One region of the Mesorhizobium sp. B2-6-1 genome, then DNA from elsewhere that is predicted to be linked to it. Evidence: riboswitches for the same ligand, from Rfam matches in the RefSeq annotation. Region 1 holds a riboswitch; each other region holds the start of a gene.
The links. A riboswitch is a leader RNA that binds a small molecule or an ion and turns the genes downstream of it on or off. The one in region 1 is predicted to bind cobalamin.
Positions count from the first base shown of each region.

Region 2: linked by a shared signal. The riboswitch ahead of bluB (5,6-dimethylbenzimidazole synthase) and the one ahead of FJ443_RS14550 (CbtB domain-containing protein) in region 1 are both predicted to bind cobalamin.
Region 3: linked by a shared signal. The riboswitch ahead of FJ443_RS19080 (ABC transporter ATP-binding protein) and the one ahead of FJ443_RS14550 (CbtB domain-containing protein) in region 1 are both predicted to bind cobalamin.

Region 1 is NZ_VFUH01000006.1:73,733-84,241, reverse strand. Features, by position in the region: gene FJ443_RS14595 (site-2 protease family protein) at 1-934, shown strand, start outside; gene lipB (lipoyl(octanoyl) transferase LipB) at 951-1,694, opposite strand; tRNA gene FJ443_RS14585 (tRNA-Leu) at 1,875-1,959, shown strand; gene mgtE (magnesium transporter) at 2,155-3,573, shown strand; gene FJ443_RS14575 (MerR family DNA-binding transcriptional regulator) at 3,699-4,085, shown strand; gene FJ443_RS14570 (isoprenylcysteine carboxylmethyltransferase family protein) at 4,258-4,734, opposite strand; gene FJ443_RS14565 (DUF1624 domain-containing protein) at 4,731-5,735, opposite strand; gene FJ443_RS14560 (MFS transporter) at 5,967-7,166, shown strand; gene FJ443_RS14555 (aromatic ring-hydroxylating dioxygenase subunit alpha) at 7,170-8,339, opposite strand; cobalamin riboswitch at 8,480-8,676, shown strand; gene FJ443_RS14550 (CbtB domain-containing protein) at 8,712-8,891, shown strand; gene FJ443_RS14545 (CbtA family protein) at 8,907-9,704, shown strand; gene cobU (bifunctional adenosylcobinamide kinase/adenosylcobinamide-phosphate guanylyltransferase) at 9,697-10,212, shown strand; gene cobO (cob(I)yrinic acid a,c-diamide adenosyltransferase) at 10,214-10,509, shown strand, end outside.
Region 2 is NZ_VFUH01000002.1:210,424-220,932, reverse strand. Features, by position in the region: gene aroC (chorismate synthase) at 1-237, shown strand, start outside; gene ribB (3,4-dihydroxy-2-butanone-4-phosphate synthase) at 355-1,455, shown strand; gene FJ443_RS05745 (MFS transporter) at 1,506-2,729, opposite strand; gene FJ443_RS05740 (TetR/AcrR family transcriptional regulator) at 2,850-3,455, shown strand; gene bluB (5,6-dimethylbenzimidazole synthase) at 3,501-4,253, opposite strand; cobalamin riboswitch at 4,302-4,482, opposite strand; gene FJ443_RS05730 (histone deacetylase family protein) at 4,604-5,530, shown strand; gene FJ443_RS05725 (exodeoxyribonuclease VII small subunit) at 5,534-5,785, shown strand; gene FJ443_RS05720 (DUF2277 domain-containing protein) at 5,884-6,150, shown strand; gene FJ443_RS05715 (pirin family protein) at 6,191-7,111, shown strand; gene dxs (1-deoxy-D-xylulose-5-phosphate synthase) at 7,189-9,126, shown strand; gene FJ443_RS05705 (hypothetical protein) at 9,275-9,568, shown strand; partial or broken gene FJ443_RS05700 (GFA family protein) at 9,594-9,997, opposite strand; gene FJ443_RS05695 (TlyA family RNA methyltransferase) at 10,173-10,509, shown strand, end outside.
Region 3 is NZ_VFUH01000009.1:66,662-77,170, forward strand. Features, by position in the region: gene FJ443_RS19055 (ATP-binding cassette domain-containing protein) at 1-461, opposite strand, end outside; gene FJ443_RS19060 (substrate-binding domain-containing protein) at 547-1,554, opposite strand; gene FJ443_RS19065 (sugar phosphate isomerase/epimerase) at 1,640-2,545, opposite strand; gene FJ443_RS19070 (Gfo/Idh/MocA family oxidoreductase) at 2,548-3,579, opposite strand; gene FJ443_RS19075 (LacI family DNA-binding transcriptional regulator) at 3,761-4,786, shown strand; cobalamin riboswitch at 4,849-5,058, shown strand; gene FJ443_RS19080 (ABC transporter ATP-binding protein) at 5,315-6,103, shown strand; gene FJ443_RS19085 (ABC transporter substrate-binding protein) at 6,143-7,090, shown strand; gene FJ443_RS19090 (iron ABC transporter permease) at 7,099-8,118, shown strand; gene FJ443_RS19095 (MarR family winged helix-turn-helix transcriptional regulator) at 8,247-8,726, shown strand; gene FJ443_RS19100 (HlyD family secretion protein) at 8,723-9,901, shown strand; gene FJ443_RS19105 (DHA2 family efflux MFS transporter permease subunit) at 10,212-10,509, shown strand, end outside.

The DNA of each region.
Region 1 (10,509 bases):
CGAGGACACGGCGCTCGATCCGTCTTTCTGGGCGCATTATCGGGAAACCGCGCAGTTGGTCTCGATTGGCGAGGCCACCCGGGTTACGCTCACCCAGACCGACCGTTACCGCGGCGTGGCCTTCCTGGCGTTCCGCTATTTCGCCATGCGCCGCGAACTCGCCAAGCTGGATGGCTGGGCCAGGACAGGGCGGTATCGCAAGGGCGGCTGGTTCGAACATCCGCTGAGTCAGCTCGGCTTCGCCGCTCTCTCGGCATTCATCCTGTGGCCGTTCTTCGGGCTTCACCGCGGCGGGCTTGCTCTGGCCGCGATCCTGACTTCCGTTGTCGCCCTGCACGAGCTCGGCCACATGGCGGCATTCCGCCTGATGGGCCACCGCAGGGCGCGCATGATCTTCATCCCGCTGCTCGGCGGCCTCGCCATTGGCGGCCGGCCCTATGACAGCCGTTTCGAAGTTGCGTTCGTGGCGCTGATGGGCGCCGGGTTCTCTGCTTTCCTGGTGCCGTTGGCGATGATGGGCAGCACGTTTGCAAGCGCGGAAGGGCACTGGCTTGCCGCGACATTGCTGGCGACACTGGCGGGCTGTGCTGCCCTGTTCAACATCGCCAATCTGGTGCCGGTGTGGAAATTCGATGGCGGCCAGGTGCTGCGCCAGATCTGCCCGGGGCCGGTCGCGCTGGCGCTGGCCTCCTTCTTCCTGCTCTCGGCGTTCCTGGCGCTTGGCTGGCGGGCCGGCTTTTCCATCGGCTTTCTGCTCGCGGCCGGCGCGGTCTTTGCAATCCTCAGCCTTCTGACAGCGGGCAGCGGGGTGAGGCCGCGCCACGAACTGAAGCCGATCCGCACGGCCGACCGTTTCGTCATCGCCGGCGCGCTGCTGGCGGTGTTCGTCATCCACGGTTATGGAGTGCTCTGGGCGTCGGCACGGCTGATCTGAGCTGTCCGGGAAGCGTTCAGCCGGCCTCGCGGGCTGTTTCCAAGGGCAAGGCCGTAGCCGGGCCGAAGACATCCTCGAACGCTGATTTCAGCGCCAGATCGAGATCGGCCATCGTCACCGGCAGCCCGAGATCGACAAGGCTGGTGACGCCGTGGTCCTGCACGCCGCACGGCACGATACCACTGAAATGGCCGAGGTCCGGCTCGACATTGATGGCGATGCCGTGAAAACTCACCCAGCGCCTGAGCCGAATACCTATTGCCGCGATCTTGTCCTCCGCGGCAGAGCCGTCCGGCAGGGCAGGGCGATCGGGCCGCACCACCCAGACGCCGACGCGATCCTCACGGCGCTCGCCATTGACGTTGAAGGCGGCGAGCGTGCCGATGATCCACTGTTCGAGGGCGGCGACGAAGGCGCGCACATCCTCGCGGCGGCGTTTCAGGTCGAGCATGACGTAGGCGACGCGCTGGCCCGGCCCATGATAGGTGTATTCGCCGCCGCGGCCGGCCGAAAACACCGGGAACCGGTTGGCGTCGATCAGGTCCTCGCTGCGCGCACTCGTGCCGGCGGTATAGAGCGGCGGATGCTCGACCAGCCAGACCATCTCGCCGGCGGCCCCGCTGCGGATCGCTTCGGCGCGCGCCTCCATGAAGGCAAGCGCCTCGGGGTAGGCGGTGAGGCCGGGCTCGATCGCCCATTCGACGGGCGCCGAACCGGGCAAAGGCAGGAACGACGTGGCGATCTGGCTGCGTTCTGGCATGGGATGTCTCTTGTTGTACTCCATATGGCGATATCGGGCCGAAACGTCCAGTTCGCGGTGCATTTTGGCGCTTTGATCCGTTATGGCAATTCCCAGCGATTAAATGCTCGGGGCGCACTTGTTTCGCCGGAAACGATTTGCTACACGCCGCGAGCCGGTCGGTTCCGGCTCCTACCACGTGCGGTCGTGGCGGAATTGGTAGACGCGCAGCGTTGAGGTCGCTGTGGGGCAACCCGTGGAAGTTCGAGTCTTCTCGACCGCACCATTCTCTCTCCCCAGAATCTGATTTGTAGCGGCACCTCCAGCCCTACGGACACCGCGCATTTCGTTTGATATTCCCGCGCGTTACGCCAGTTTCTTTTTGAGCGTCGGATTTTCCCGAAACCGGTTTCCACTTTCGGGTCCGATGTTCTAGACCTGAGATGCACCTTTTCCAGGATTGCAATGGCGGGAGGCGCTGGTGGAAGGCCAGGACGAACGGACGACCGGCGCTGGGGTCGCTGACGAACACCGCGCCGACATCTACGGTGAGGACGGCGCTGTCCTTTCGTCCTTTCTCGCCCAGATCGGCGCGGCGATCGCCGACCGCGATACGCTCACGCTCAAGCGTGAGGTCGACGACCTGCACCAGTCGGAAATGGGCGACCTGATCGAGGCGCTGCATCCCGACCAGCGGCGCGCCCTTGTCGAGCTTTTGGGGGCCGACTTCGATTTTTCCGCGCTGACCGAGGTCGACGAGGCGATCCGCATGGACATCGTCGACAATCTTCCCAACGCGCAGATTGCCCAGGCGGTGCAGGAACTCGATTCCGACGACGCGGTCTACATCCTCGAGGATCTCGAACCGGAGGACCAGGACGAGATCCTGTCGCAGCTGCCGTTTACCGAGCGCATCAGGCTACGTCGCTCGCTCGACTACCCCGAGGAGACCGCCGGGCGGCGCATGCAGACGGAGTTCGTCGCGGTGCCGCCGTTCTGGACGGTCGGCCAGACCATCGACTACATGCGCGAGGACAAGAACCTTCCCGACCGCTTCAGCCAGATCTTCGTCATCGACCCGAGCTTCAAGCTGCTTGGCGCCATAGACCTCGACCAGATCCTGCGCACCAAGCGCTCGGTCAAGGTCGAGGAGGTCATGCATGAGACGCGGCACGCCATTCCGGCCACGATGGACCAGGAAGAGGCCGCGCGGGAGTTCGAGCAATATGACCTTCTGTCCGCCGCCGTCGTCGACGAGAACGAGCGGCTGGTCGGCGTGCTGACCATCGACGACGTCGTCGACGTCATCCAGCAGGAAGCCGAGGAAGATCTCCTGCGCATGGGCGGCGTCGGCGACGAAGAGCTTTCCGACAGCATCTTTTCGACCTCGCGTTCGCGTGTGCCATGGCTGCTTGTCAATCTCCTGACCGCCTTCCTTGCGGCATCGGTGATCGGCCTGTTCGACCACACGATCGAGCGCATTGTGGCGCTCGCCGTGCTGATGCCGATCGTGGCCGGGATGGGCGGCAATGCCGGTTCGCAGACCATGACCGTCACCGTGCGGGCGCTGGCGACAAGGGATCTCGACATCTACAATGCCGGCCGCATCATTCGCCGCGAGATAGGCGTGGGCTTCATCAACGGCATCGTTTTCGCCATATTGATCGGCATCGTAGCCGCCGTCTGGTTCCGCGATGCCAATCTGGGCGGCATCATCGCCGCGGCCATGATCATCAACATGTTCGTTGCGGCCCTTGCCGGCATCCTGATCCCGCTGCTGCTCGACCGCTTCAAGGTCGATCCCGCGGTCGCTTCGGCGGTCTTTGTCACCACGGTCACCGACGTCGTTGGTTTCTTCGCTTTTCTGGGCCTTGCCACGTGGTGGTTCGGCGTCCATTGATCCGGCTCAATTGACTTTTACGTAAATGCCGTGCGAGGCTCGGCGACAGGCAGACTGCGGCCGATTCCGGCAGGTCTGCCGCGGACGGAGAGCAGCAGTCGCCAATCTCCGGCTATGGGGCGAGAATGCGGGAATATTATTCGATCACCGAGCTGACGCGCGAATTCGACGTCTCGACGCGGACGCTGCGGTTCTACGAGGACGAGGGACTGGTGCAGCCGGTGCGGCGGGGCCGCACGCGGCTGTTTCGTCCATCCGACCGACACTTGATCCGGCAGATCATGCGCGGAAAACGGCTCGGCTTCTCGATCAACGAGATCCGCGAAATCATCCAGATGTACAAGGAACCGCCCGGCGAGGTCGGCCAGCTCAAGCTGATGATCAAGCGCATCGAGGAAAAGCGCGAGGATCTGAGGCAAAAGCGCCGCGACCTCGAGGAGACATTGGCCGAACTCGACCAGGCCGAGGAATCCTGCGTCGAGCGGCTGGTGGAGCTCGGGGTTAATACGTAGCGGACCGCGTTTGAGCGGCCATGGCAAACATTCGAGATTAGCCGAGCCCTCCGAACTTCATCCTAGGGTCTGCGCTGCGTCGCTGCGCTCCTTGCTTCGCCCAGGATGACGACGGAATGGACGTTTCGGCTAATGGCCGAAGTGCGATTCACGGCGGAAACCATGGCGCGGATCAAATCCAGCGCCGCACTCTTTTGGCATAGTCGCGGTATTTTTTGCCGAACTTTGCCGACAGCATCTTTTCTTCCTTTTCCACCGCGACCTTCTGCGTGACGAAGGCGGCGACGAAGGCGAGCGGCAGGAACCAGACGATCCCGGAGATGAAGGCGACGCCAATCAACAGCAGCGTGTTGGCGAGGTACATCGGATTGCGGGTGACGCCGAAAGGACCCGTGGTGACGAGATGGTCTGGGACGGCGTTGGGGTTGAGCGTGGTCTTGGCCCGCGTCATGGTGCGGATGGCGGTGAACCAGAGTGCGGCGACGCCGAACAGCGCCACCCAGCCGGCCGCGTAGAGGAGGTCGCCCAGGAGGTCGCCGATCCAGGGCAGGGGAAAGAGCAGGCCGAGCGCGATACTGATGGCGATGGCGGCGATGTAGATCAGCGGCGGCCACGGTATCAGCCCAGGTTTGGGCGGGGTCTCGGTCATTCGACACCTTCCTCCGTCATCTTGCTGTCGGTCTGGGCCGTGCAGGTGCCGGCGAGATCCGCCAGATGCGCTCTCCATTCGGCGGTCTGGTCGTTCTTGTAGAGCCGATCAAGCGTTGCCTCGCCCTCCAGCGTGTCCAGCATGCACCCACAATAGCTCGAACAGAACTTGCTGTCGCGCTGCTGCTCGCACGAGATCTGGCAGGTCTTGAGAAAGTTCACCTGCGGGGTTTCGACCTTGGCCGGCATTACTTGCGAGAACAACCAGACACTGCCGATCAGCAGCGGCTGGTGAATCAGGTAGAAGGCCAGGCTGTGCCGGCCGATGAAGCCCAGCGGGTTGGACCAGCGCCCGGGTGCCACATCTGCCAGGCGCGCCACGGCGCCGAAGCCGGAGGCAAGCTTGGTCGCTCCGAGGCCCACAAGCACCGCACCGAACCACGGGAACAGCGGGACATAGTCGTTGGAGTGTGGGTTGACCGCGGAAAGGCCGACCCACCACAGCCAGGGGTGATCGAACGATTCCAGCCGAAAATAGAAGGGAATGGCGATGACCGCCGCGGCGATCGGCAGTGTGAGCAGCGCCGGCAGGCGCAGGAATGCCAGCCCGAGCAGGCTCGCCAGCGCGATCTGGTGCAGGATGCCGAAGAAGATCCACCCGTCCGGCGTGGCGATACGGGTGGCGACCGAAATGGCGATCGCCGCTCCGGCGACCATGGCGAAGCGTCTCCAGAAGCCGTTCCAGCGGATCTCTTTGCCATGGGCGAGATACAGGCTGACGCCGACCAGGAACAGGAAGGTCGAGGCGATGCAGCGAGCATAGAACTTCCACCAGCCGAAGGCGGTCAGGCCGGGATCGGTGTAGCCGAAGAATTCCAGGTCCCAGGTGAAATGGTAGCTCGCCATGGCGATCAGCGCGATGCCGCGCAGCATGTCGACGGCGACGATGCGCTTGGTCTTCGGCAACTCCGCGGCGGGCATGGTCGGCGTCTGGATGCTCATGGTCTCGCGATCTGATTCAGCCCCGCACGAGGACTATCACGGTTACGCCGGACAAAAGAAGGCCGTGAGCTTCGATACGGACGATCAGCCGGCGCTGCATCAGGCACCCCTTTAGGCCAGCACCGGAAAGCCTTTGACCGGCTTCGTTTTAACCGGGGCACGTCGGTTTCCTGTTACCGGTCGCGAAATGATGGCCGCAGATTTGGCTGGTGATTCTGCTTTGGGGAAGCAATGTCCACGCATGTGCGCCATCCGATCTGGCTACCGGCCCTCAAGGCCGCGGATGCCCGCACCTTCGCCTCGCTCTACGCGGTCGAATCCTTCGCTCGCGCCACGGTGTCGAGCGTCATCCCGATCCAGGCCTACGAGATCCTCCACAACGAGCAGATCGTCTCGATCCTCTACACCATAGTGGCGATGCTCGGCCTGTCCGTGACCTTGTTCATGCCGATGCTGATCCAGCGTTTCGCGCGGCGCTGGGTCTACACGGCGGGCGCCTGCCTGCTGGCGATCGGCTCGCTGTTCTTCGTCACGCATACGCTCGCCGGGCAATTGGCCGGCATGCTGTGCCGTGTCATGGGCGCCAGCGCGCTGTCGATCACGCTCAACCTCTACATCATGGACCACATCCGCAAGACCGATTTCATGCAGGCCGAATCGCTGCGCATGGCGTGGTCGATGTTTGCCTGGACGGGTGGGCCGACGCTCGGCATCTTTCTCTACACACGCTTCGGCATCTATGCCGCGCATGGCGCGGTCGCCGTATTCGCCTTGGCCCTGCTGGCGTTGTTCTGGACCTACCGGCTCGGCGACAATCCCTCGATCCGGCCGGGCAAGACGCGCCCGGTCAACCCGCTAGCCAATATCGGCCGCTTCGTCGCGCAGCCGAGGCTGAGGCTGGCCTGGCTGATCGCCTTCGGCCGCTCCTGCTTCTGGACGACATTTTTCGTCTATGGCCCGCTGTTCATGGTCATCACCGGTGAGGGCGAACTTGCCGGCGGCATTCTGGTTTCGGCAGGCAACGCGCTTTTGTTCATGGCGATTTTCTGGGGCAAGGCCGGCAAGCGCTTCGGCGGCCGCAGGACCATGACTTTTGCCTATTTCGCCATGTCGGTGGTGCTGCTGGCGGCGGGTGCCGTCGGCGAAAGCGCGCCGCTCGTCACCGGCGCCTTCCTGCTGTGCGGCGCCTTCTTCACCATCGCGCTCGACGCGCTGGGCTCGACCGCCTTCATGCGCTCGGTCCGCTCTTATGAGCGGGCGCAGATGGCTGCGGTCTACCGCACTTATCTCGACTTTTCCGAACTGACGCCGCCGCTGGTCTACTCGGTGGTGCTGGCCTTTTTCGGACTGGGCTCGGTTTTCGTCACGCTCGGCCTGCTTGCGGCGGTCTGCGGTTATGTCACCTGGCGGTATCTGCCGAAGTCGCTGTGAAGCTTACGGCGCAAGCGCAGCATGTCGTTCGCGTACCCAATCGTGGAAGCGGTGGAGGTCGTACTCCTCCGGCATCAGCACGCCGGCCTTATGGCGCATGGAGCGCAGCCCTTTCTGGTTGACCTCGCAGATCGCGGCATCCTCCTCCAGCACCTGGGTGCCGAATCCGACGATGTTGTCGATATCGGTCGCGGCGAGCGCCTCGGGCGCGAACAGCCATTCGGCGGTCAATTCGGTCTGCTCTGGTCCGAGCGGCGCCAGCCGCACGGTTCTGACATAGTCGACATGACCGACGATGAACATCGAAGGCAGGCTGGTGACGTAGGTCTGGCCGGCGGCGTGCTCAGCCGGTGTCAGGCCGGCGAAGACCGGCCCGTGCGTCCGCCCATCGCGCGACCATGTTTCGGCCCCGGCGCGCAGCCCGCCGGAAAACTCCGGCGCGTCGTTGTCAGCGTGGAGGGTCCATTCGGGATCGTCGTGGCGGCTCATCAGGCCGCGGCCATAGATCGGCACCAGCCGCGACAGGTCCTTGTGGACGCCAGGACAATGAAGGCACTCGTTGAAGTTCTCCCAAAAGACCTTCCAATTGCAGTTCATCACCTTGCGCAGCGCATGGCCGGTGACCAGCGCCTCCAGCGGCCAACTGCCAAGATTGCCGGAGGCGGGGTCGAAGGAGGCCTGCGCCGAGCCGGCCGCATCCTTTTGCAGGTTGATGAACACGAAGCCGCGCCACACCGAAAGTGCGACGCCATAAAGCGGATGATCGGCCTTGTCGAAGCCGTCCGGCAGCGATTTCGACGGCACGCGCACGAGGTCGCCGCGAAGCGAATAGGACCAGGCGTGGTAAGGGCAGGTGATCAGTCGCGCCTTCAGTCGGCCCTCGCTCACCTGGCAGAGCTGCGAGCCGCGATGCCGGCAAGTGTTGTGGAAAGCGCGCAACTCGCCGGTTTCGTCGCGCAGCAAGACGATCTCCTGTGTGCCGACGCGGAAGGTGCGGAAATCCAGGGGGTGGGCCAGCTCGGCCTCGCGGCAGACGAGCAGCCAGCTCCGATACCAGATGGCGTCGAGATCCTGTTGATAGGCGCCTGCATCCCAATAGGCCGCCGACGGCAACGTCGCTTCCGCCCGGGTCAAACCATTGTGGGATGCGGGGTTGCTCGAGCTGGGCTGCATGGCTGGCTTCCTGTGATGCGCGCAAGCCGACACCTGGCCGGCAAGATTGTCAATTGGGGCATCGGCGGTTCCAGGACAGCACGGCGTATTCGCGATGGTTGCTGGCGGAATTTGGTTTGCCGCGAGCGCCGATTCTGCCTATAGTCCAGTCTGTCGTCGGTTCCGTTTGGAACCAAGAGGGAATGCGGTGCGGGCTGACCTGTCGCCCAAAGCCGTCGCTGCCCCCGCAACTGTGTGCGGTAGTCCTCTCCATATGCCACTGAAGATTTTCTTCGGGAAGGTGGGGAAGGGCGCTGATCCGCGAGCCAGGAGACCTGCCGGCGACAGGAAACTGACTTCGATGCCCTCGGGTGGAGGGTGAAAGGACAAGACATGAATACCGCTTCCGTCTCCCTCGGCGCCTCCATCTCCTCGCAGTCGCGCCTCCTGCAGCTCGCGCTCGCGGCGCTGCTCGGCGTTTTCGTCGTAGGCTTTGTCGGTTTCTCGCATATCGACGCGGTCCACAATGCCGCGCACGACTATCGCCACTCGATGGCGTTTCCCTGCCACTGATAGGGATTTGACATCATGAACCTGTTTCGCAACGTCGTGTTCATCGCGGCGATCGCAGGGCTCGTGGCAGGTGTCGTTCTCGCCTGCATGCAGGCCTATGCCACCGTGCCGTTGATCCTGAAGGCGGAAGTCTACGAACAGGCCGGCGGCGGCCACCACCACGACCATACCGCACCGGCCCCGACCGACAACAACGCCATGAACTCTGCCGCCCCGGCGGGCAATGCCATGAGCTCCGCCGCGCCGGCAGCCGCTGAAGCTGTTCCGGCTGAAGAGGAAGGCTGGGCGCCGGCCGACGGCTTCGAGCGCTTCGCCTTCAGCGTGCTTGCCAACATCGTCACCGGCATCGGCTTCGCGCTGGTCCTGGTCGCGGTTTCGGAATTCGCCGGCGGCATCGGCAACTGGCGCCAGGGCGTGTTCTGGGGACTGGCCGGCTTTGCCGTGTTCACGCTGGCGCCGGGCCTCGGCCTGCCGCCGGAACTGCCGGCCATGCCTGCCGCCGAGCTTCTGCCACGCCAGATCTGGTGGACGGCGACGGTGGCGGCGACGGCGATCGGCCTTGCCCTGATCGCCTTCCGCAAATCACTGCCGCTGGCGATTCTGGGCGTGGTGTTGATCGTCGCGCCGCATATTGTCGGCGCGCCGCAGCCGGACAGTTTCGAGACGCCGATTCCGGAAGGCCTGCACCATCAGTTCGTGGTGGCGGTAACCGTAACCAACCTGGTGTTCTGGCTCGTGCTCGGCGCTGTCGTCGGCGTGGTGCGCGGACGCTTCACCGGCAGCGCGACGAGCCTGCGCGACAGCTTTGCCTGATCGCGGAAGACTGACCTTCATCATCGGCGGTGCGCGCTCCGGCAAGAGCGCGCACGCCGAAACGCTGATGACGGCCTTGCCTTCGCCATGGACCTACATCGCCACGGCGCAAGCCTATGACGACGAGATGCGGCAGCGCATCGCGTTGCACCGGTCGCGGCGCGGCGAGGGCTGGACGACCATCGATGCACCGCTTGGCCTTGTCGGTGCACTCGAGGCCCTACCGGAGGACCAGCCGGTCCTTGTCGACTGCCTGACGCTCTGGCTGACCAATCACATGCTGGCCGATCATGATGTAGAGGCCGAATGTCGGCGGCTGGCTGACATGCTGTCGCGGCCGCGCGGACCCTGGTTCGTGGTATCCAACGAGGTCGGGCAAGGCATCGTGCCCGACAATGCGCTGGGGCGCCGGTTCCGCGACGCCGCCGGCCGGCTCAACCAGCAGGTCGCGGCGATTGCCGAGACCGTGCTTTTGATGGTGGCGGGGCTGCCGCTCAAGGTGAAGTGACATGACCGACATCGACGAAAAGGACGAAGAGCGCCACCGCGCCAAGATGGCCAAGCGCAAGGCGGTCCAAGACGCCGAGGTGGCGAGCAAGACGGTCGAAAAGGGGCTGCTGATCGTCAACACCGGCCCGGGCAAAGGCAAGACCACGGCTGCCTTTGGCCTGGCGCTGCGGATGCTCGGCTACGGCAAGCGCGTCGGCGTCGTCCAGTTCATCAAGGGCAAATGGCATACGGGTGAGAAGGAGGCCTTCGCCGCCTTCGGCGACCGCGTCGTCTGGCACGCGATGGGCGAGGGGTT
Region 2 (10,509 bases), on a different contig from region 1:
CAGGCGATCATCGCCCGCTTCGCCGTCAAGCCGACGTCTTCAATCCTGACGCCCCGGAAGTCGATCGACAAGGACGGCAACGACGTCGAAGTGATGACCAAGGGTCGCCATGATCCGTGTGTGGGCATTCGCGCCGTACCGATCGGCGAGGCGATGGTTGCCTGCGCAATCGCCGACCATTATCTGCGGCACCGAGGACAGACAGGCAAGGAAGGCAGTAGGGCAGTAGGGCAGTAGGGCAGTAGGGCAGTCTGTTAAGCTGCCCGCGAGACGAGCAATTTTTCCTTTCCCTTACTCCCTTACTCCCTTACTGCCCTATTCCCCTACTCCCTTGCGAGCGAAGCGAGCATTTCCATGTCTTACGACCAGAAAAAGATCGTCGAAGCAATCCGCGCCTTCGAGCGGGGCGAGATCGTCGTCGTCATGGATGATGACGGGCGCGAGAACGAGGGCGACCTGATCGTCGCCGCCGTCCATTGCACGCCGGAAAAGATGGCCTTCATCGTGCGCAACACTTCGGGCATCGTCTGCACGCCGATGCCGCGCGAGGAGGCCAAGCGCCTCAACCTTGCGCCGATGGTCGCCGACAATGATTCGGCGCACACCACCGCCTTCACGGTTAGCGTCGATTTCAAGCACGGCACCACGACTGGCATTTCAGCTGACGACCGCACGCTGACCGTGCGCAATCTCGCCAACGGCAATGTCGGCGCCTCCGATTTCGTCCGCCCCGGCCACATCTTCCCGCTCATCGCGCGCGAAGGCGGCGTGCTTATGCGTTCGGGCCATACCGAGGCGGCCGTCGATCTGTGCAAGCTCGCCGGCCTGCCGCCGATCGGCGTGATCTCGGAACTGGTCAATGATGACGGCACCGTCAAGCGCGGCCCGCAGGTCGCGGCTTTTGCCGAGGAGCACGGCCTCAAGCAGGTCTCGGTCGCCGACCTCATCGCCTATCGGCAACGCAAGGAAACACTGGTCGAACGCGTGGCATGCTCCGAGATCGACACGCTCGGCGGCAAGGCGCAGGTCTTCACCTACACGCTGCCCTGGGATTCCATGCATCATGTCGCCGTCGTCTTCGGCGACATCCGCGATGGGGAAGAGGTGCCTGTGCGTCTGCACTCCGAGGACGTGGTGACCGACGTCTTCGGCACCAGCCACCGGCTGGACGCCATCATGAAGGCGATGGGCGAGCGCAAGCGCGGCGTCATCGTCTATCTGCGCGAGGGCTCGGTCGGTGTCGCCCACCAGGAGCGCAACCGGCCGGCGAGCGGCGACCGGGAGGACCACGAAGAGGCGCGCCGCCGCGAGAATGAATGGCGCGAGATCGGGCTCGGTGCTCAGATCCTGAAGGATCTCGGCATTTCCTCGATCAATTTGATCGCCTCGCGCGAGCGCCACTATGTCGGCCTCGAAGGTTTTGGCATCCACATCGCCAAGACCGAGATTCTCTAGGTTCGACGGCGGCAATAGCGTCCGATCCGCTGAACCGGACGCGTCATGGTTCATTCCGCGGCAGCGACGGCCGCTTCACACCCATCCAACTCGCATTTGTGAGTGGCAAGACTGCGCTGGCCGAGCAGCACCGTGACCAGCGCGATGCCGCCCGCGACCACCGAGACCCAGAACCCGTTCTGGGCGCCGAACGCATCCACCACCGCGCCGGCGGCGAAAGAGCCCAGCGCTATGCCGATGCCGATTCCCGTTGTCACCCAGGTAATGCCCTCGGTCAGCATCGCTTCCGGCACATGCCGTTCGATCAGGCCGAATGCCGTGATGAAAGTCGGCGAGATCGCCACGCCGCTGATGAAGACGGTCAGCGCCAAAATCGGCACGCTGTCGGCGGTGAGCGGCAAAATCGTGCTGACTGCGATGATGGCGACCGCGACGGTCAGCTGGCGCTGTAGCGGCGTCTTGAGGTTGAGCGCGCCGACCACGATGCCCAACACGAACGATCCCAGCGCATAGACGCCGATCACCAGGCTTGCGGCACCGGCTTGGCCGAACTCGTTGGTGATCGCCACGGTGCTCACTTCCGTCGTCGCGAAGGTCGCGCCGATGAAGATTAGGGCGAAGGTGATGATCTGTACCGGCCGCAGGCGGATTGCCGAGCCAGTCGAACCATGGTCCACCGGCCGCACTTTCGGCTCGGTCGATCGCTGCAGGATGAATGCTATCGAGCCCAAAGCGAGAAACAACGTGCTCGCCAGCATGCCTGCTTCCGGAAACAGCGCCGCACTGAGGCCCACCGACAGCGACGCGCCGGCGATATAGACCAGTTCGTCGGCCGCCGATTCGAAGGCGAAGGCGGTGTTCATCTCCGGCCGGCCGCGAAAAAGCTCGGTCCAGCGCGCGCGCACCATTGCCGGCATGCTGGGCATGGCCGCTGCCAGCAGCGCCGACACGAACATTGTCCATACCGGCCAATCCTGATTGGCCGACGCAATCAGCAGCAGGAATGCCAGCACGGAGATGATGGTGGTGGGCACGACGATCCATGTCTGGCCGAGGCGGTCGACCAGCCTGGAGATCTGCGGCGCCAGGAAAGCGTTGGCCAGCGCGAATGTCGCCGAGACGGCACCCGCCAGCCAGTATTCGCCACGCGTCTGCGACAGCATCGCCACGATGCCGATCGGCGCCATGGCGACCGGCAGGCGCGCCATGAAGCCTGCAGCGGCAAAGCCCTTGGCGCCAGGGGCTCGAAAGATCTCGGAATAGGGGTTCTGCATGGTCCGTTCCTCGACAAAAGGCGATTCGGAAATTACATACGATGCGTATGAATACTAAATAGATCATACGTCGCGTATGTCAATTGGCATACGTGACGTATGTGGATAAGGCCAGAAGAGATGCACAAGCCCCGCAGGGAAATGATCGCCGAAACGCGCGCCAAATTGATTGCCGCGGCCCGGCATGCGTTCGGAACGATCGGTTATGCCGAGGCATCGATGGATGATTTCACCGCATCGGCCGGGCTGACGCGCGGTGCGCTCTATCATCATTTCGGGGACAAGAAGGGGCTTTTGCAGGCGGTTATCGCCGAGATAGACGCCGAGATGGCGGCACGGGTGAATGAGGTTGCAGCGAAAGCACCGACCCGCTGGCAAAGCTTCGTCGACGAATGCACGAGCTACATCGAAATGGCGCTGGAGCCGGAAATCCAGCGCATCATGTTTCGGGACGGTCCGGCCGTGCTGGGGGATCCCGCGCAATGGCCGAACGCCAATGCCTGCGTCGCGTCGATGACCGATCACCTGACGACGCTGCAGGGCGACGGGGTGGTTGTCCCGGGCGTAGACCCCGAGACCGCGGCACGGCTGATCAACGGGGCGAGCAGCCAGGCGGCGCAGCGGATCGCCAATTCGAACGACCCGGAAGCGACGTCGAAGACCGTGGTGGCGGCATTCAAGCAACTGCTCGAAGGATTGTTGAGGAAGGATGCCGGAGCCGCCTGACGACGGCAGGCCGCCGGCAGCGCGCTGCGCATGCCATATCGGCAATCAAATCAAGGGTTTGTCAGACTTTTCGCATGTTGCCGCCTTGAGGCGTGCGATCGTTGATTTGAGCGGAACTTCGCCCTGTCCGCAAAACGTCTCGCTCATGATCAGCTCGGGCAGCGGCAGCCGCCGCCCCCAGCCATGTGTTTCGAGGTCCGGTTTCGGCGCGAACTCCGAGACACGGCCGACACAGAGATAGGCCACCGGCGTCACATGCCCGGGAATCGACAGAAGGTCTTTCAACGCCTGCGCCTCGATAATGCTGACCCAGCCGACGCCGACGCCTTCGGCGCGCGCCGCCAGCCAGAAATTCTGCACCGCGCAGACCGTGCTGTAGAGATCCATCTCGGGATTGTGCCAGCGTCCCAGCGGCGAACCCTGTGAGCGTCGGCGGTCGCAGGTGATACAGATATTGAGCGCGCTTTCGCAGATGCCTTCCAGCTTGAGCTTGCGGTAGAGCGCCCGCCGCTCTTCCTCGATCGCCGGCAATTCCTGCTCGCGCGCCGCGAGGACCAGGTCGCGCACCTGTTCCCGTCGTTCGGTGCCACGAATGACGATGAAATTCCATGGCTGCATGAAGCCGACCGATGGCGCGTGATGGGCGGCAAGCAGCAGCCGCGCCAAGACCTCGTCGTCGACGGCCTCTGATGTAAAATGGCTGCGAACATCGCGCCGCGTGAACATGGCGCGGTAGACCGCATCGCGCGCCATCTGGTCGAATCCGTCACCCACGGGGATGGTCATATTGTCCGGCATCGCTTGTCCCCTTGCGATTGCAATCAACTGCCGTCCGCCTGACCATGCGGATGACGATGCCTGCCAGGCCGGTCTTCTGGCTCGGGATCAACCCGCATCCGGCGCCTTCCCGTCATCGACAGTGGCATTTACCGGCGCGGTCCCCCTTACAGCGTTGGGCACGCCACGGTATCAAACCGTGTTCCCGATTCTCCCGCTCGCGGCGGGCACCAGGCAGTGGCCGGGACTTTACGACGAAGCCCCTGCGCCGCCAATCCCCGCGGCGACGCGAATGGACGCAGGCGCGATTTTCCCCAGCCATCAGGCCGCAACGCATGGCCATCGCCGCGCCGGGGCACTAGATAGGGGGCATGGCCACTCGTCTCTACACCCATCCGATCTTCCTTGAGCACATCACGCCGCCCGGCCATCCGGAGCGGCCGGACCGCTTGCGCGCCATCGAGCGCGTGCTCGACGACGAGGCTTTTGCCGCGCTCGACCGCCTCGAGGCGCCGGAAGGCGACGAGGCCACCATTCTCTACGCGCATCCCGAGGATTTCGTCGAGCGGGTACGCGCCGCCATTCCCGAGACGGGCATCGCCCGCATCGATGCCGACACAACGGCCAGCCCGAAGAGCTGGCAGGCGGCGATCACCGCGATCGGAGCCGCCAACGCCGCCGTCGACGACGTCTTTGCCGGCAGGGCAGACAACGTTTTCGTCGCCGCCCGGCCGCCCGGCCATCATGCCGAGAAAGCGACCGCGATGGGCTTCTGCCTGTTCAACACGGCGGCCATCGCCGCACGTTATGCACAGCGCAAACACGATATCGAACGTGTCGCCATCGTCGACTGGGACGTGCATCACGGCAACGGCACGCAGGATGTTTTCTGGGACGATCCGTCCGTGCTTTATTGCTCGACGCACCAGATGCCGCTCTACCCCGGCACCGGAGCAAAGAACGAAACCGGCGCCGGCAACATCGTCAACGCGCCGCTTGCGCCGCAGACCGGCAGCGAGGCGTTCCGCGATGCCTTCCTGTCGCGCGTGCTGCCCTCGCTCGACAATTTTGCACCCGACCTGATCATTATTTCGGCCGGCTTCGATGCGCATCATCGCGACCCGCTGGCCGAGATCAACCTGACCGAGGATGATTTCGACTGGGCGACCGGCCAACTCATGCAGCGCGCGGCGCGCCACAGCGGCAACCGGCTCGTCAGCCTGCTCGAGGGCGGCTACGATCTGCAAGGATTGGCATTTTCGGTCGCCGCCCATGTCGGGCGACTGATGAAAGGATGAATGATGGCTGGTGAAACCAACGAAGACGTCAAGGCGATGAGCTTCGAACAGGCTCTCGACGCGCTGGAGAAGATCGTCGATGATCTGGAGCGTGGCGATGTGCCGCTCGACCAGTCGATCAGGATCTACGAGCGCGGCGAGGCGCTGAAGGTGCATTGCGACCGGCTGCTGAAGGCGGCCGAGGACAAGGTGGAGAAGATCAGGCTGTCCCGCGACGGCAAGCCGGTCGGGACGGAGCCGCTGGACGCGGATTGAGGCACGCAGCCGTCTCTCTGGTTTTTGACATGATCATGATTGAGGATAGAACGCGTCCCGATTGAAACGGCTCCAGGACAAGAGGAGATACGGAAGCGATGTGCAGAAACATCAAGACCCTGTTCAATTTTGATCCGCCGGCGACCAACGACGAGGTGCGCGATGCAGCCCTTCAATTCGTTCGCAAGCTGAGCGGAACGACGCGGCCTTCGAAGCAGAACCAGCACGCATTCGACCATGCCGTCGAGGCCATCGCGGCGTCGGCGCGCGAGCTTCTCGATTCGCTTGAAACCAACCAGCATCCGCGCAATCGCGAGGAGGTTGCGGCCAAGCTGCGGGCGAAGGCGGCGATCCGCTTTGCCTGATCTGGCCAAAGCAGCCATCGGCCGCTGACAAGGAGAGTTCATGAGCTTCTTTCCCGGGAAGGATCCTGAAGCCGGCGATGCCTTTGCCAGCGACCAGATCGAATTGATGGTCATTCCGAACGCCAAGGACATTGGCGGTTTTCAGGTTCGCCGCGCCTTGCCGACTGCCAAAAGGCGGCTGGTCGGTCCCTTCATCTTCTTCGACCGCATGGGCCCGGCCATCCTGCGTGCCGGTCAGGCGCTCGACGTCCGGCCGCATCCTCATATCGGCCTGTCGACGGTCACCTACCTGTTCGACGGCAGGATCAGGCATCGCGATTCGCTCGGCACCGAGATGGTGATCGAGCCGGGTGACGTGAACCTGATGACCGCCGGCCGCGGCATCGTCCATTCGGAGCGCACGCCGGAAGAACTGCGCGGCGCGCCGATGTCGATCTCGGGGCTGCAGACATGGTTGGCGCTGCCGGACGGCAAGGAGGAAGTGGCGCCGGTTTTCGAAAACACCGCTGTCGCGCGGCTTCCCGACATCGACGCGGAAGGCGTCAGCGGCCGCATCGTTATAGGCGATTTCCAGGGGCTGCGTTCCCCGGTGCGAGCCGATTCCGAGACGCTCTACGCCGACCTCAGGCTGGCGCCCGGCGCCAGCGTGAAAATCCCTGCTGACGCGGAAGAACGCGCCATCTATACGCTGGAAGGCGAGGTCTCGATTTCCGGCGACGTGTTTCCGGCGGAACGGCTTCTGGTGTTCCGGCCCGGCGACGAGATCGTCGTATCCTCACAGGCTGGTGCCCATTTCATGCTTTTCGGCGGTGCCTCGCTGGGCTCGAAGCGCTACATCTGGTGGAATTTTGTCTCGTCCTCCAAGGAGCGCATCGAACAGGCCAAGCAAGAATGGAAGACCGGCCGCTTCGACATCGTTCCCGGCGATGAGGAAGAGTTCATTCCACTGCCGGAAGGCTGAGGAAGTCGACGACGGGGCGTGCCTTTCGCGTCATTTGGCAGGCATTTACTTTCGCCTGCCGGCGGCCTATCCCGCGCATGAACAGAAGCTTGGGCCTACCCGTGAACGCAACGCCGCATACGCCGCTTCTCGACAAGGTCCGCATCCCGGCCGAGCTGCGCACGCTTTCCGAAAGCGAATTGCCGCAACTGGCATCGGAGCTTCGCCTCGAACTGATCGACGCGGTGTCGCGCACCGGCGGTCATCTCGGCGCCGGGCTTGGCGTGGTCGAACTGACCGTGGCGCTGCACTATGTCTTCAACACGCCCGATGACCGGTTGATCTGGGATGTCGGCCACCAGGCCTATCCGCACAAGATCCTGACCGGGCGCCGCGATCGCATCCGCACCCTGCGGCAGGAGGGCGGCCTCTCCGGCTTCACCCGCCGCACCGAAAGCGAATACGATCCGTTTGGCGCCGCCCACTCCTCGACGTCGATATCGGCCGGCCTCGGCATGGCGGCGGCCCGCGATCTTGCCGGCGGCCGCAACAATGTCATCGCTGTCATCGGCGACGGCGCCATGTCGGCCGGCATGGCCTACGAGGCGATGAACAATGCCGGTGCGCTCGACGCCCGCCTGATCGTCATCCTCAACGACAACGACATGTCGATCGCCCCGCCGACCGGCGCCATGAGCGCCTATCTGGCGCGCCTGGCCTCTGGCAAGGCCTATGTCGGCCTGCGCGACTTCGGCAAGAAACTGACCTCGTATCTTGGCAAGCGTGCCGACCGTGCCATCACCAGGGCGGTCGAGCATGCGCGCGGCTACGTCACCGGCGGCACGCTGTTCGAGGAGCTCGGCTTCTACCACATCGGTCCGATCGACGGTCACAATCTGGACCATCTGATCCCGGTGCTGAAAAATGTCCGTGACAATGGCAAGGGCCCCGTGCTGATCCATGTCGTCACCCAGAAGGGCAAGGGCTACGCGCCGGCCGAGGCCGCGGCCGACAAATATCACGGCGTCAACAAGTTCGACGTCATCACCGGCGCTCAGGCCAAGGCCCCGGCCAACGCGCCGGCCTATACCAAGGTGTTCGCCGAAAGCCTGATCCGGGAGGCCCAGGAGGACGAGCGCATCGTCGCCGTCACCGCCGCTATGCCGGGCGGCACCGGGCTTGATCTGTTCGGCGAAGTGTTTCCGGCCAGGACCTTCGACGTCGGCATCGCCGAACAGCATGCGGTGACGTTCGCGGCCGGCCTCGCGACCGAAGGCTACAAGCCGTTCGCGGCGATCTATTCGACCTTCTTGCAACGTGCCTACGATCAGGTCGTGCACGACGTGGCGATCCAGAAATTGCCGGTGCGCTTCCCCATCGATCGCGCCGGCTTCGTCGGAGCCGACGGCGCCACCCATTGCGGCGCCTTCGACACCACCTTCCTGGCCTCCCTGCCGGGCTTCGTCGTCATGGCGGCGGCCGACGAGGCGGAACTGCGCCACATGGTGCGCACTGCGGCAACCTACGATGACGGCCCGATCGCCTTCCGCTATCCGCGCGGCAATGGCGTCGGCGTCGACATGCCCGATCGCGGCTCGGTGCTCGAAATCGGCAAGGGCCGCATCATCAGGGAAGGCGGCAAGGTGGCACTCCTCTCCTTCGGCACGCGCTTGCAGGATTGCCTGATCGCGGCCGAGGAGCTGGGCGCGGCCGGGCTTTCGACCACCGTCGCCGATGCGCGCTTCGCGAAGCCGCTCGACGAGGACCTGATCCGACGGCTGGCCCGCTCGCACGAGGTTCTGGTCACGGTGGAGGAGGGCGCCGTCGGCGGCTTCGCCAGTCACGTTTTGCAGTTCCTCGCCCATGAGGGCCTGCTGGAAAGCGGCCTGAAAGTGCGCCCGCTTGTGCTACCGGACGTGTTTGCCGACCACGCCAAGCCGGAAAAGATGTATGCCGATGCCGGTCTCGATGCCGCCGGCATCGTCCATACGGTTTTCACCGCCCTCGGGCAGGCGGCCCACGCCCAGCGCGCCTGACTCGACACATCAAGCGCTTGAATCGGTTTGCCGGCTCGATGTCGTAACGCATTGTTGACATTGCGGTTTGGCGTTTTGCTTACCGTGTCTCTTGCCCGTTTTTCAACGGCACGCTGCTAGGTTCTGGCCAGGCAGGGAGACAACAACAGTGAAGACGCTTCTGTGGGGCATGGCGATCCTGACCGCCATCGCAGCGCCGGCCATCGCCGGAACGCGCTACGACCGCAATCTCGAGAAGGCGGCCGTGGATATAGTCGCCAGCAGGATGGGGCATATCAGGGGCGGCTTCTCCTACAAGCAGCTGCCGCAGCTTGTTGTCCCGCCGGACGCCGCATCGGCATCCGCCGCGCCAGTCGAGCGCCCGCGCAGGGAAGTTGCCCGCGATCGGGATGACGGCCTGTCTCCCGCCGTCGAACGGCAGGCTCCCCGCACCATCTTCTGATCTCGCCCAAATCAAACCACCCAAATCAAAACCACATGTCGCGCACGCAGCGGCCATCGCGCGGCAGATCGTCGTAGGTCTCGAGACCGTCGAAATGGTCGATCGGCAGGTCGGCCACGGCTTCCGGCGGCGCAAGCCTTACATTGACGGCGATCCGCGTGCGACCGGACTCGGCTGAGCGCAAACCGCGCCAGGCAAGCACGCACGCACATGTCGGGCAGAACAGGATCTCGAGCGTGGGTTCGGCCTTGCCGGCACGTTTATAGCTTTTTATCGGCCCCACGACGCGGATACGTTCATCGACAAAGTCGTAGGCCCAGAGCGCGCCGTAACGTCGGCACAGCGTGCAGTTGCAAGCGGTGATCGGCCCGGGATGATCGCCCTTCAAGGTCCGTGGGCCGCACCGCAATGGCAGGTTCCCGTAAGCATCCGTCCTCCTTCGCCTTCGGCAGCAAAACGGCGTTTCTTCCTTATCATCGTGGCCGACCTGATGCGATATGCGACTGGCCGCGAGCGGCTCTCTGCGGTCGCTGCCCTGCGGCGATGTTGCTTCTCCTGCTCCAATCTCCTTGCCTTCGCCGCCGGCTTTCGCCAAGGAAGACCGATGAATTTTCCCCGGCCAGCCAGCACGCGCCAGCGGCTCGACGATCTGCTCGTAGCGCGTGGGCTGTTTTCCAGCCGCTCGCGTGCACGTGACGCGATCGAACGTGGTACGGTAACTGTTGATGGCGTCATTGGCCGCAAGCCGGGTCAGGCCGTGCAACCGGAATGCGTCATCGCCGTTGATGACCCGGCCCAAGGCTATGTCTCACGCGCGGCGCTGAAGCTGATCGCCGGGCTCGACCATTTCGGCCTCGATCCGGCCGGCTGTGAGGCGCTCGACATCGGCGCCTCGACCGGCGGATTCACCCAGGTCCTGCTCGAACGCGGCGCGACCCATG
Region 3 (10,509 bases), on a different contig from region 1:
ACGCCCTGGCGCTCGCCGCCGGAAAGCTGGCCGACGACGGACTGCGGCGTGAACACTTTCGAAGTGAAGCCGATCTCGCGCATAAGCCGGCTCGCCTCCCTGATTTCGGTGCCGACCTTCAGCCAGCCGAGGAAGCCGGTGAGTTCGCGTCCCATGAAGATATTGCGCACGATGGTCTGCTGCACGGCCAGCGCCCGGTCCTGGAACACGGTCTCGATGCCGGCGTCGCGCGAGCGCGCCGCGTTCCAGCCGGTGACCGGCTTGCCGCGAACGAGGATCTCGCCGTTGGTCGGCTTGACCGCGCCGGCGAGGATCTTGATCAGCGTCGACTTGCCGGCGCCATTGTCGCCGATCAGTCCGACCACCTCGCCGCGGTCGACGCTGAGATTGACCCCGCCAAGCGCGTAAACCTGGCCGTAGGATTTCGTGATGTCGCGCAGTTCGATGATGCGTTCGGCCATCGGGTCCTCGCTTGCTTGTCGCATGCCGGGCCTCGCCGGCGGTCCCGCCGGCCGGGCCTGAGCCCCCGGCCGGCGGCTTGGGAGGTCAGCGCAGTGCCTGCTTGGCCAGTTCGGCGACGATCTTGTAATTCTCAGGCGTGACGAAGCCGGCGCCGGTATCGACATTCATCGGTGCCAGCCCCAGCACCACTTGCTGGCAGAGGCTGAGGATCGGCAGATAGCCCTGCATGAACGGCTGCTGATCGGCGGTCAGCTGCACCCAGCCGCCCTTGAAGGCCTCGACGATCTGCGGGCTGGTGTCGAAGCCGAAATTGAAGATGTCGCCCGGCTTCCGGCCCGCCGCCGTCATATAGGTCTGGACGTTGCCGAGCATCTGTCCGCCGGGGTAGCCGACGGCCTTTACGCCGGGGTTGTTGAGCAAGGCGGCGGTGATCACCGGGATCGCCAGATTCGGATCGGCCGCCCATTCGGTTGCGGAATTGATTTGAACGACATCGATGCCGGCCTCTTTCAAGGCGGAGACGGTTCCTCGCTCGCGGGCGCCGCGGCTCTCATTCTCGAACGGGCCGATCATGATTGCCTTGTCACCGGCCTTGAGCTTGGCCAGCTTGAAGGCTTCCGCGCCGAGCGCGCGGCCCTGCTGTTCCTGCTGCGCGCCGACATAGCCGCCGCCGAAGGCCGTCACCACCGTCGGCACCGGCACGTTCTGGTACATCATCTTGATGCCGTCCTTATGCGCTTGTTCGGCCAGCGGCATGATGGCGGCGTCGCCGGGGTGGCCCATCATGGCAATACCGTTGGGCTTGACGGCGACCGCCTCGCGCAGCTGCTGGACCATTTTTTCGATGTCCCAGCCTGAGAAGATGTAATCCACTTTCGGTCCGAGATCGGCCGCAGCCTGCTTGGCGCCATTGTAGACAATGGTGCCGAAAGCGTCGCCCTCGGCGCCGCCGACGAAGAAGCGGATGTGGACGTCCTTGCACCATTGCGCGTCGAGCGCCTGTGCCGGCAAGGTGGAGATGGCGGCGGCGAGCGCCGTGGCGGTCGCCACCACGGTCGTGCGCAGAAGTGTCGTTCTCTTGGCGATGCTCATGCACGTTCCTCCCTTTTGTCCTCGCGAGCGAGGGTTTCGACATCTGCTTCGGCAATCCCGTCCGGCTCCTCCCGCCGGCCAATCCTCACGTCGGGTTCGGCAGGTAGCTCAGGCCTCCCCTGCATTGCTGGAGGTATTCCAGCGCGCGGACCTGGCCTGTCATTTCAAGATCGTCGCGATAGACCGGGTCGTGCCAACCTTCGATGTCGATGGCGCCCTTGTATCCGGCCAGCCGCAATTCGCTGATCACCCGCGTCCAGTCGCTGTCGCCGAAGCCGGGCGTGCGCATCTGCACGAAGGGCAGGCGGCCGAAGACGCCGTGCTCGCGTATGACATCCCAGCGCACCGTCGCGTCCTTGCCGTGGACATGGAAGATGCGATGCGCCCATTTGCGGATCTGCGGGATCGGGTCGATCAGATAGACCAACTGATGGCAGGGCTCCCATTCCAGACCCAGATTCTCATCCGGCAATTCGTTGAACATCAGTTCCCAGGCGTCCGGATTATGGGCGATGTTCCAGTCGCCGGCGGCCCAGTTGCCATCCATGGCGCAATTCTCGAAGGCGATGCGCACGCCCTTGTCGGCCGCGCGTTTGGCCAATTCGCCCCAGACTTCGCGGTAGCGCGGCAGGCTGTCGGTCAGCGGCTTGCCGCGGATGCGGCCGGTAAAACCGCTGACCAGATTGGTGCCGAACAGATGCGCGCTGTCGATCGCCGTTTCCCAGGCCTTGAGCACGCGGCGGTCGGTGTCGCCGCTCTCGAGTGGATTGCCGAACACGCCGATCGAGCTGACGCTAACATCGGCATCGCCGATCGCGTCGCGGATCTCGCCGGCGAGCCGCCCCAGGTCCTTGCCGCCCAGCGTCTGCCAGAAGAAGGGCTGGACGCTCTCGAAACCGAGCGGCAGGATCTGCCTGACATAGGCGGCCGGGTCTTCGAGATTGGCCCGCACCATGGTGCCGATCCTGATGTCGAGAAGCGGGTCCGCCATGGTCATCCTTCCTGCCTGGGGATTTCGATCCGGCGCCCGGTCTCGGCGCTTTCGATCGCCGCGAAAACCATGGCCAGGCTCTTGATATTGTCGGCGCCGCGCGTCTCCGGCTCGGTGCCGGTTTCCACGGCGCGGACGAAATCTTCCATGACGCCGAGATGCCCGCCGATGCGGTCGGCAGGGTCGAGCGGCGGCACCGCTACCGGCACGACCTTGTCGAGCAGGCCTTCGCGTTCCGGCAGCACGGCTTCGGCCTTCAACTCGTCATGACCATCCCAGGTCAGGCTGCCGCGTTCGCCGACGATGCGCCAACTGCCTTCCCAACTGGTGCGGAAACCGTCGGCGCACCAACTGCCGCGATAGGTGAACATCTTGCCCTGGCCGAGCTCGAAGGTGGCGCTTGCCGACGATCCCTGCCGGTACCAGGAATTGGCCGGCTCCCATTCCCGGCAATACACTTCGGTCGGCTCGCCATCGACCATGTAGCGGGCGGCGTCGAATGTATGGATCGCCATGTCGAGCAGCAGCACATGGCGCATGCCTTCGCGGAAACCGCCGAAATGCGGCGCAATGAAAAAATCGGCATGGATGCTGGTCGCAGCGCCGATGGCGCCGGAGCCGAGGAAGCGCCGGATGCGCCGGACGTTGGCGACGTAGCGGCGGTTCTGCACCACGGCATGGATGCGCCGGGCGCGCCGCGCATCGTCGATGATGGCGCGCGCATTGTCCGGGCTGTCGGCCAGCGGCTTTTCCGTCAACAGATGACAGCCATGGGCAAAGGCCGAATTCGCCACGGCGCGACGGGCGGCAGGCACGACCACGTCGAACACCGCATCGGGTCTGGTCTGGGAGAGAACGACGTCGAGATCGGTCCCGATCGCGACCCCGGCGAGGTCGTATTCGCGTGCCCGCTGGCGCGCCCTGTCGGCGTCGAGGTCGACGAGACCGACGATCTTGACGGCAGGGGATTGGCTGATGGCCTCGAGCCAGGTTTTGCTCATGGCTCCGCACCCGACCAGGACGACGTGCATCATCCAGCGCTCCTCCGGCCAACCCCTCCTGGCTGGCACCCACGGCAGTCCGTAAATGACTTCCGTAAACGTTTACGATGACACACCCGATGGCATATATTGTCAATCGGATTTGTACCGTCGGCTCTGAAACGCCTTGGCCGCACGACCGGCTGGTGCTAGCCAGAAGCAGGAGGGGGAGGTCTTGGCGTCCAGCATTCACGATCTTGCGCGGCACCTGAACATTTCGATCGGTACAGTCTCGCGCGCGCTTAACGGGCGCGCCGACGTGAACGCCGAGACACGCCAGCGCGTGCTCGAGGCGGCCCGGAAGCTCAATTATTCACCGAACCACTCGGGCAGGAACCTACGCCGCGGCACCACCCATGCCGTGGCTTTCATGCTGCAGCCGCATCCGGGCGACCAGCAGTATGGCGAGCCGTTCTTCATTCCGTTCCTCACCGGACTGCAAGCGACATTGGCCGAGTGCGGGCTGGACCTGATCATCGTCATGGGCGCGCCGGCGGATTATCAACAGGAGCGGCTGCGCCGCGTCGTCGAGACGCGTCGTGCCGATGCCGTCGTACTGGCCTGGACGCGGCGCGAGGACGATCGCATCGACTATCTGAGCAAGGCCGGCTTTCCCTTCGCGACGCTCGGCCGAAGCCGGTCCGGCGACGACAGCTATCCCTCTCTGGATCTGGATTTCGAGAAGGCGGGCGCCGATGCGGTCGACCGGCTGGTTGCGCGTGGCCACCGCCGCATCGCCGCCATCCGGCCGTCGCTTGACCTGAATTTCGGTTATCTGTTTCTGGAGGGTTATTGCAAGGCGCTGCGGCGGCACGGCATCGAAGTCGATCCCGGCCTGATTGTGGACGGTTTTATCAACGAAGCCGGTGGCTACGCGGTGACACCGCAAGTCATGCGGTCGAAGGATCCGCCGACCGCGATTATCTTCAACAACGACTCGATGGCGCTCGGCGGCTGCAAAGCGCTCGCCGAAATGGGGATCAAGCCCGGGCAGGATGTCGCGGTGATCGTCATCGTCGACACGCCGCTCTGCCGTTATTTCTCGCCGGCGCTGACCGGCTTTCGCCCGAGCCTGGATCCGATGGGGCGGCGCCTCGGCGAAATCCTGCTCGCCTCGCTCCCGGCTTTCGCCGGCGCGAAAGGGCCAGAGATCATTCGCGAGGTCTGGCCGCTGGAACTGGTGGCGCGCGATAGCGATTGACCAGACGATTGTATTGTTATAACAGAACATACATCGACCTTGCCTTGACGCTGCCTGCATCCTAGGCTGCGACTCGTGATGGTCCCCGCGCCGCAAGGCGAGGGGTAAAAAGGGAACATGGTGAGGCCCGATTTTCGGGTCGAAGCCATGGCTGCCCCCGCAACTGTAAGCGGCGAGCAAAATCCGAGAAGCCACTGGCCGGCAAGGCTGGGAAGGCAGGATGGCGCAACGACCCGCGAGCCAGGAGACCTGCCATCTGCATGAGTTGACCGGACGGGGTGTGCCGGGAGGAGACGCGGGGTTCGGTCTTGTCGACCGGTTCAAGCCAGCTTCCTTCCGTCGCCATTTTTGAAAGTGACGGAAGTTGGACGGCTCCATCGATCGCATTCACTGCATTCCCATGCATCGCATCATCGTGTGCACGCTTTGCCGCGATATCGCCACCGAGGTGAATTCAGGCCAGCGTCCGGCAGGATTGGCAAGCAAGACGCTGGCCCGTATTCCGGCAGGCCCTGCAAGGAATTGCCCATGACCGCGCCGCTTCTCGAGGCCCGCGACCTGGCCGCGGCGGCGGATGGCCTGCATCTGGTGCATCCGGTCAGCCTTTCGGTGGCGGCGGGCGACCGTCTCGCCATCATCGGTCCCAACGGCGCCGGCAAGACGACATTGCTGCGCATGCTGTCGGGCATGCTGCGGCCGAGTTCGGGCGAAGTGAAGCTCACCGGGCGCCTGCTGGACAGGATTTCGACCGCCGAGCGGGCGCTGCACATCGCCGTCGTCGGCCAGACCGATCAACCGGATCCACGGCTGGCGGTGATCGATTATGTCGAGCTCGGCCGGGTTCCGCATACCGGCCGCAGGCACAGGAGCGAGGAACGCGACATTGTCGTCGAGGCGCTGCGCCGGACCGGGCTGTTGCCGCTGCTTGGCCGCACCATCGGCTCGCTGTCGGGCGGCGAGCGCCAGCGCGCCCAGCTTGCCCGCGCCATCGCACAGGAGCCGAAGATCCTGTTCCTCGACGAGCCGACCAACCATCTCGACCCGCGGGCGCGCAGCGAGTTGCTCGAACTGGTTGCAGGCCTCGGCATGACCGTGATCGCGGTGCTGCACGATCTGGCGCTGGTGACGCCTTTCGCCACCAGGGTCGCGGTGATGAGCCATGGCCGGTTGCATGTGCTGGCGCCGCCACGCGAAGCACTCACTCAGCAGCTGATCCGCGAGATCTTCGGTGTCGACGTCTTTAGGTTGCGCCACCCGATGGAGGACCGCGAGCTGACGGTGTTCGAGGTTCCGAACCGTGCCGCGCCATCTTCGTGAGCGCAGATCCAATTCCCGTGCAACGAAGGAGCAACATCCGTGAAACGCCTTGCCGTATCTCTTGCCTTCTCCCTGCTGGCCTCTACGGCCTTCGCCTTTCCGGTGACGGTCGACAGCTGCGGCAAGTCGCTGACCTTCGACGCGCCTCCAAAGCGCGCTGTCATTCACGATCTCAACATGGCCGAGATGGCCTTCGCCCTGAAGCTGCAGCCGTCGATCGTCGGCCTGACCGGCATCACCGGATGGTACAAGGTCGGCCCCGAATTCAAGGCCGAGCAAGGCTCGATCCCGGAACTGGCGCCCAAATATCCGACGCTGGAAAACCTGGTCGCTGTCGAGCCCGACTTCTTCTTCGCCGGTTGGTACTACGGCATGAAGCCGGGCGGCGAGGTGACGCCCGATACGCTGGCGCAACACGGCATCAAGACCCTGGTGCTGACGGAAAGCTGCGTCCATCTCGACAAGAACCGCCCCGCCGCTTCGATGGACCTGCTCTATGGCGATGTCGAGAAGCTGGGCAAGATCTTCGGCAAGGAGGCCGAAGCGGATAAGCTCGTCTCCGGCTGGAAGGCGCAGCTCGCCGAAATCACGGCCAAGGTCGGCGCCCGCAGGGGAACGCGCGTGTTCCTCTATGATTCCGGCGAGGACAAGCCGTTCACATCAGGCAAGTTCGCCATTCCCAACGCCATGATTTCCGCGGCCGGCGGCGACAACATCATGGCCGACATGGACACCAGCTGGGGCAACACGGATTGGGAGACGGTGGCCTCGCGCAATCCGCAATTCCTCATCCTGCTCGACTATCAGGATGGCGGCGGCTACCGGAAGCTGCTCGATTTCCTGAAAGCGCATCCGGCAATGAAGGAGACGGACGCGGTCAGGAACGAACGCTTCGTGGCGCTTCGCTATGCCGAACTGACACCCGGGCCGGCCAATATCGACGCGATCGGCAAGATTGCCAGGGCGATGCATCCGGAAGCGTTTTAACCGGGAACATGACTTTGCGGCACAAGGCATTCCTATTGGCCATGACGGCGGCGGCGTTGGCAATCGCCGCGTTCGCGCTGCTGTCGATCGCCTATGGCTCGACGATGATTCCGTTGGGCGACGTCGTTGCAGCACTTGGCCATGCGATCGGATTGAAGGGGCATGACGTGTCCGGCCCGGTCGGCAGGATCGTCGTCGACCTCAGATTGCCGCGCATAATCCTGGCCATCTGTGTCGGCGGCGGCCTGGGCGTGGTCGGCGCGCTGTTACAGACGGTGACGCGCAACGATCTTGCCGATCCGTTCCTGTTCGGCCTCTCGTCGGGAGCCGCCGCCGGCGCTGTCTCCGTCATCACCGTCTTCGGCGACAGTTTCGGGATCTGGACGCTACCGATCGCTGCGTTCACCGGCGGTATTCTGGCGGCTTGCGTTGTGCTTTTGCTGGTTGCGCGGGTGAGGGGACAAGGCCCCGAACGGCTGATCCTCGCCGGACTTGCGGTCTCCTTCATGTTCACCGCATTGACCAATTACCTGGTCTTTGCCGGTGACCAGCGCGCCGCCCATTCGGTGCTGTTCTGGACGATGGGCGGGCTCGGCCTTGCGCGGTGGGACAATATCTGGCTGGGTGCGCTTGGGGCCGGCACGATTGCGGCGTACGGGCTGTGGAATCATCGCCGGCTGGACGCTTTCCTGGCCGGCGAAAATGCCGCCGAAAGTCTTGGCGTGCCGGTGGCGCGAATGCGACGGACGACGTTTCTGGTCGCCGCTTTTTCGACCGCGATCCTGGTTTCGGTCGCTGGCGTCATCGGCTTCGTCGGCCTCATGATCCCGCATCTGTCGCGGCCGCTGGCCGGCGCGCTGCATCTGCGCCTGATCGTAAGTTGCGCGCTGTTCGGGGCGGTGCTGTTGCTGGCAAGCGACCTTCTGGCGCGCACATTGCTGCCGCCGCAGGAACTGCCGATCGGCATCATCACCAGCTCGCTCGGCGCCTTCTTCGTTGTCACCATGCTGATCCGCAACCGCTTGTAATGGGTGTCGCGGCGGCCGAGATCATCGGACGCAGCCATGATTGTGCTGCACGGCTGCCATGCACGTTTGCCGGCTTCTGGAACAATGCCGGACTTGAATGATAAGCACGCTTATTATATATGCCACTCATGGTTTCCGAAGGCGTAGACAGATTGGGATTTTTGATCCACGACGTGCAGCGGCTGATGCGAAAGCGCTTCGAAGCGCGCGCCAGCGGCCTTGGCCTGTCCTCGGCGCAATGGCGCCTGATGGTTCGCGTCGCCAAGGAAGCGGGCGTTTCGCAGGCGCGGCTTGCCGAACTGCTTGAAATCGAGCCGATCAGCGTCTCGCGGCTGGTTGACCGGATGGAGGAGGGCGGCTGGATCGAGCGCCGCTCCGACGCCGCCGACCGCCGCGTGCGCATGATCTTCCCAACTCCCAAGGCAAGTGCCGCGTATGCGGAGGTCAAGAGCCTCGCCGGCGAAGTCTATGAGGAGTCGCTGACCGGCGTTTCGCCGGACGATCGCCGCGTCCTGATCAGGGCATTGGATGCGATGGCACAGAATCTCGCGGATGGCGATTCACCGTCCTGCGACAAGGTCAAGAATACGGAAGGCGCAGCAGCATGAACGCGGTAGCCAAGGTCGACGAAAACGCCGCCAAAGTGGAAATGGAAGCGCCGCAGCAGCCGGCCGCGGCCCCTGTTACAATGACACCTCCGGCAGAGCCGGCGCCGGTGCCAAAGAAGAAGCGCCGTCTCGGCCGCTTCTTGTTGATGTTCGCACTGCCGGCGGCGTTGGTCATTGGTGGCGGCTATGTCTGGGTCACTGGAGGGCGCTACCAGGAGACGGAGAACGCCAACCTGCAGCAGGCCAAGGTATCGATCGCCTCGGACACGGCGGGCCGCATCGTTCAGGTCGCCATCTCGGACAATCAGAGGGTGAAGCAAGGCGATCTTCTCTTCGCCATTGACCCCGAGCCTTACCGGATCGCACTTGCGCAGGCCGACGCGGCGGTGGCCGCCGCGCGGCTCAACGTCGAACAGCTGCGCGCCGCCTACAGCCAGGCCATGGCGCAGGAGAAATCCGCCAGCAGCGAAGTTGCCTATGCCCAGTCGCAATACGACCGTGCCGCCGATCTCGCCCAGAAAGGCATCAACGCCAAGTCTTCGCTCGATGAGGCCAGGAACGATCTCGATAAGGCAAAGCAGCAGCTTGCCGTCGCCCAACAGGGCATCGTCAGCGCCAAGGCGGCGCTGGGCGGCAATCCCGATATCGAGACCGACAAACATCCGACCGTGATGTCGGCGCTCGCAGCGCGCGACAAGGCTGCCTACGACCTGGCGCAGACCACGGTGAAGGCGCCTGCCGATGGCGTCGTCTACCAGGCCGCGTCCTTCAAGGTCGGCCAGTATGTCGGCTCCGGCACGCCGCTGTTCTCGCTGGTCGAGACCGGCGATACCTGGATCGACGCCAATTTCAAGGAAACACAGCTGACCAATATGAAGCCGGGCCAGAAGGCAGAAATCGTGGTCGACACCTATCCGGGCAGGACCTTCGAAGCGACCGTCAAGGCTATCGGCGCCGGCACCGGAGCGGACTTCTCGCTGCTGCCCGCCCAGAACGCTACCGGCAACTGGGTCAAGGTCACCCAGCGCATTCCGGTCCGCCTGGAGCTGAGCGATCCCGACGCCAAGATGATGCTGCGCACAGGCATGAGCGCGGCCGTTACCGTCGACACGGGCGTGGCGCGCGGCCTGCCTGGCATTTTCGGCCACGCCACGGCTGGCGAGGTCGCGAAGTAAATCAGCGGAAGCCCGCGGGGATCATGCGGGTGGACGCACTGAGCAGGGGGATTGGTCTGATGGGAGGAGTTGAAGGGGCAGCCTTCGGGGCAAACCGCATCGCGGCTTGATCGAAAGCTGAAATCTTCGACACGGACCCGTCGGTCCTCATGTTTCCGGGCGGCAGGCATCCGCTCAATCGAGACTTTCGGTCGATGTAACCCCCACATCGATAATCGCGTCCCACCGCGATGAGGGTCTCTCAACGGAAGGCTTTGCCGCCCGGAAACCCTGTGTACACGTTTTTGTTACCGGCTGGAAGTTCCGCATTATGAGCACGCCAGAACCTTTCAAAGAAGTGCCGCATCGTGGCCTGATCACGGTTGCGCTCATGCTGGCGACGATCATGCAGGCGCTCGACACCACGATCGCCAACGTCGCGCTACCGACCATGACCGGCGATCTCGGCGCCTCGCCCGACAACATCAACTGGGTGCTGACCTCCTACATCGTGGCGGCGGCGATCATGACGCCGGTCACCGGCTGGCTTGCGGACCGTTTCGGCCGCAAGGAACTGTTCCTGACGGCGGTGGTCGGCTTCACCATCTTCTCGATGCTGTGCGGCCTGG